DNA from 2 places in the Diaphorobacter sp. genome. Region 2 is predicted to be linked to the other one. Evidence: predicted binding sites of a transcription regulator. Region 2 holds the regulator's gene; the other holds the start of a gene.
The links. The regulator HrcA, encoded in region 2, represses chaperone genes, less so after heat shock. The targets are predictions, from matches to a motif close to TTAGCACTCNNNNNNNNNGAGTGCTAA.
Positions count from the first base shown of each region.

Region 1 (2,202 bases), on a different contig from region 2:
AGGTCGGCCAGGGTCACCTTCTCCAGGGTCAGACCGACTTCTTCGGCGATCACCTTGCCACCGGTCAGGATGGCGATGTCTTCCAGCATGGCCTTGCGACGGTCGCCGAAGCCAGGGGCCTTCACAGCCACCACCTTCAGGATGCCGCGGATGGTGTTGACCACCAGCGTTGCCAGTGCTTCGCCTTCGACGTCTTCGGCGATGATCAGCAGCGGACGGCCGGCCTTGGCGACTTGCTCCAGCGTGGGCAGCAGGTCACGGATGTTGCTGATCTTCTTGTCGAACAGCAGCACGAAGGGGTTGTCCAGCAGGGCGGCCTGCTTTTCGGGGTTGTTGATGAAGTAGGGCGACAGGTAGCCGCGGTCAAACTGCATGCCTTCCACGACATCCAGCTCGTTTTCCAGGCTCTTGCCGTCTTCGACGGTGATCACGCCTTCCTTGCCGACCTTGTCCATCGCGTCGGCAATGATCTTGCCCACGGACTCGTCGGAGTTGGCGGAGATCGAACCCACCTGGGCGATTTCCTTGGAGGTGGTCGTGGCCTTGGACTGCTTCTTGAGCTGTTCCACCAGGGCGATCACGGCCTTGTCGATGCCGCGCTTGAGGTCCATGGGGTTCAGGCCGGCGGCCACGTACTTGGAGCCTTCGCGCACGATGGCCTGGGCCAGCACGGTGGCGGTGGTGGTGCCGTCACCGGCGATGTCGTTGGTCTTGGAGGCCACTTCCTTCACGAGCTGGGCGCCCATGTTCTGCAGCTTGTCCTTGAGTTCGATTTCCTTGGCCACGGACACGCCGTCCTTGGTCACGGTGGGGGCGCCGAACGAGCGCTCGAGCACCACGTTACGGCCCTTGGGGCCCAGGGTCACCTTGACCGCGTTGGCCAGGATGTTCACGCCTTCAACCATGCGGGCGCGGGCTTCGCCGCCGAAAACTACGTCTTTTGCTGCCATGTTTGGCTCCTACAAAATATTGAATCAGATTGACCGCCAGCCCTTGTGTATCAAGCGCTAGCAGCTATGAAAATGAGAGTTTTGAATGCCGGGTGACTTTTGTCTTTGGCCGGGCCTGCGACAAAAGTGCATACCCTGCGGGCAATCACTTTTCGACGACTGCGAACAGGTCGTCTTCCTTCATGACCAGCAACTCGTTGCCGTCCACCTTGACGGTCTGGCCGCTGTACTTGCCGAACAGAACGCGGTCACCGACCTTCACGTTCAGGGCGATCAGGTCGCCCTTGTCGTTCTTCTTGCCGGGGCCAACGGCCAGCACTTCGCCTTGATCGGGCTTCTCAGCAGCGTTGTCGGGGATCACGATGCCGGAGGCGGTCGTGGTTTCGCTTTCGATACGCTTGACGATCACGCGATCGTGCAGGGGGCGAAGATTCATTTGCATCTCTCCTGAATACAAAAAAGGATTACGACATCAAGAACACGCTGGCACAACGCCTGCGCGCTACAAGCTTCAGCAAGGGTGCTGCTAGCACTCGTCTGGCTCGAGTGCCAATGATAGGGGCATTTGCGACGGTTTCAAGAGCGGCTGCACAGAAGAATACGTGCCTGCCGTTGAACCGCCGCATGCCCACCCCGCGGGCTTGTGCCTTGGCGTGTGCGTGCCGCAGGCGGGCCAACAGCGCCGCTGCTCAGAGAGCAAGGCGTGCTTTGGCGGTGGCTGGCGCGCCTGATACATTCGCCGCAAGGAGGGAAACCATGAGAATCATCCGCGCCATTCTCTGTCTGGCAATGTGCTCATTTGCCGCTTCAGCGGCGTTCGCCCAGATACACCGCTGCAAGGACGCTGCAGGCAAGACCATCTACTCGGATGCGCCGTGCGCTACGGGTCAGACCGGTCAGCTCATCGAGCGCCAGAAGTCCCAGGACGAGCTCCAACAGGAGCGGGCCCAGGCTGCAGAGGCCAACGAACGCAAATACCAAGCCCAGCAAGCGCAGCGAGAGCAGCAAAGCCTGGAGTTGCAGCAGCGCAATGCAGCGCAAGCGGCCGCAGCAGCGGCGCCTCCCCGGCCGCTGTCCGCATCGCGGGAGTGCCGCGAGGCCCAAAAGGATCTCGAGTTCGTGTCGAGCATCCGAACCACCCCGCAAGACGAGAAGCGCATGCGTACCAATGCAGCGATCGCGCGGGTCAATGCATCGTGCGGCTCCAACATGCCATTGATGCAAGAGCCGCCCAAGGTGGTGGACAAGCCGC
Region 1 covers NZ_JBFWLZ010000011.1:34,557-36,758, forward strand. The annotation lists gene groL (chaperonin GroEL) at 1-950, opposite strand, end outside; gene groES (co-chaperone GroES) at 1,096-1,386, opposite strand; gene AB7E35_RS05945 (DUF4124 domain-containing protein) at 1,707-2,202, shown strand, end outside.
Region 1: a site for HrcA is predicted at 1,477-1,503, ahead of groES (co-chaperone GroES). Genes of this name have one in related genera too.

Region 2 (2,202 bases):
TCATCTACCTCGTCCTGCTCAAACGGCTGGGGCAGGCCGTCGCTGCATTCGACTGGCCCGCTGGCGGACAGGCGCTGGCGCGCATCCGCACCCTGGTGGGCGTGAACCTGCTGATCGGCGTGCTGATCGTGGCGCAGACGCTGCTGCTGTAAGTGTTCACCCGCCCGGTTGCGGGGGGGGGGGGGACGACTGGATGAATGGTAGGCCGTGCAGGGCTCGAACCTGCGACCAAAGGATTCAAGTTTGCGCGGGTTTCCCCGCTCCTTGGACTATCTCACCGCCCACAGCCGGACTGTTGGGGCGCCGGGCGCTCGGGGGACGCTTATCGGATGGGCTCCTCACGTCCTAGTCTCTGCACCTTCCCGCCTACCGGTCTTGCGACCTGCCTTTCGGCGGGCTTGGCTCAAGGTTGCCTTGGCTTGCGCTGTAGGGTTCCTTGAATTCACCCGGTTTTCCGATGGGGCTCTCGCCCCATGGTCACCATTTTGATGAGTCCTCTGCTCTAACCAACTGAGCTAACGGCCCATTCATACCAAAGTCGCTATTGTGCCCGCTCAGTGCGGCCGTTTCGGTCATGCCGGGCGTGCTTTTTTGATGTGCGCCCGCTCCAGCACGCCGGCTAACGGTGGCTGAGCGCGTTGGAGACCAGCCGGGAGGTGATGTCCACGATCTGGATCATGCGGTCGTAGGGCATGCGCGTGGGACCAATGACGCCCAGCGTGCCGACCACCTGGCCATCCACCTCATACGGTGCACTGACCACCGACAGCTCTTCAAAAGGCACCACCTGGCTTTCGCCGCCGATGAAGATGCGCACGCCCTCGGCGCGGCTGGAGATGTCCAGCAGGCGCAGGATCTGCGTCTTTTGCTCAAACAGGTCGAAGGCGCGGCGCAGGTGGCCCATGTCGCTGGAGAAGTCGCTCACCGCCAGCAGGTTGCGCTCGCCGGAGATCACAACCTCTTCCTGCGACTCGGTCATGGCCTCGGTGCCCACGTTGACGGCGGCCTGCATCAGGGCGGCAATCTCGCCGCGCAGGGTGTCCACCTCCAGCTTCAGGCGCTCGCGCACCTGCTCCATGGCCAGGCCGGCGTAGTGGGCGTTAAGGAAGTTGGCGGCCTCGATCAGCTGCGACTGCGAGTAATCGGACTCGGTGAAGATCACGCGGTTTTGCACGTCGCCGTCGGGCGAGACAATGATCACCAGCAGGCGCCGCTCGGACAGGCGCAGAAACTCGATGTGCCTGAACACCGACGCCCGCCGCGGCGCCATCACCACGCCCACAAACTGCGACAGGCTCGACAGCAGTTGCGCGGCATTGGCAATCACTTTTTGCGGCTGCTCCGGCTTGATCTGCACGGCGGGCAGCTGATCGTGCTGCACGGTGAGCATGGTGTCCACAAACAGCCGATAGCCCTTGGCCGTGGGCACACGGCCGGCCGACGTGTGGGGGCTGGCAATCAGCCCCAGCTCTTCCAGGTCCGCCATCACATTGCGTATGGTGGCGGGCGACAATTCCAGGCCGGACGCCCGCGACAGAGTTCTGGAGCCCACCGGCTGGCCGTCGGCGATGTAGCGCTCGATCAGAGCTTTAAGCAACAACTTGGAGCGATCATCAAGCATCAAATCATTTTAATGATGTAATTTCTGCATGAAGTCCATCTTTCGCCGCGTCGCACTCATAGGCAAGTACCAGGGTCCTGACGCGGGCCCGGCGCCAGACAACGCGCGGCAGATCATCGAAAGCATTGCCCAGTTCATCACCCAGCAGGGGTGCGAGCTGGCCCTGGAGGCCGAGACCGCCGCCAACACCGGGCTGGTCCAATACCACACGCTGGATGTGGACGGCATCGGCGAGCAGTGCGACCTGTGCCTGGTGGTGGGGGGCGACGGCACCATGCTTGGCGTGTGCCGCCGGCTGGCCGGCTACGGCACTCCGCTGGTCGGCATCAACCAGGGGCGGCTGGGCTTCATCACCGACATTCCGCCGCAGGGCTACCAGGACGCACTGACCCCCATCCTGCAAGGCGATTACGAAGAAGACCAGCGCCCGCTGATGGTGGCGCGCGTGATGCGCGGCGGCGAATGCGTGTTCGAGACCGTCGCGCTCAACGACGTGGTCGTCAACCGCGGCTCCACCGCGGGCATGGTGGAGCTGCGGGTGGAGGTGGACGGCGTGTTCGTGTCCAACCAGCGCGCCGATG
Region 2 covers NZ_JBFWLZ010000030.1:530-2,731, forward strand. The annotation lists gene AB7E35_RS10820 (CopD family protein) at 1-152, shown strand, start outside; gene hrcA (heat-inducible transcriptional repressor HrcA) at 620-1,621, opposite strand; gene AB7E35_RS10830 (NAD kinase) at 1,650-2,202, shown strand, end outside.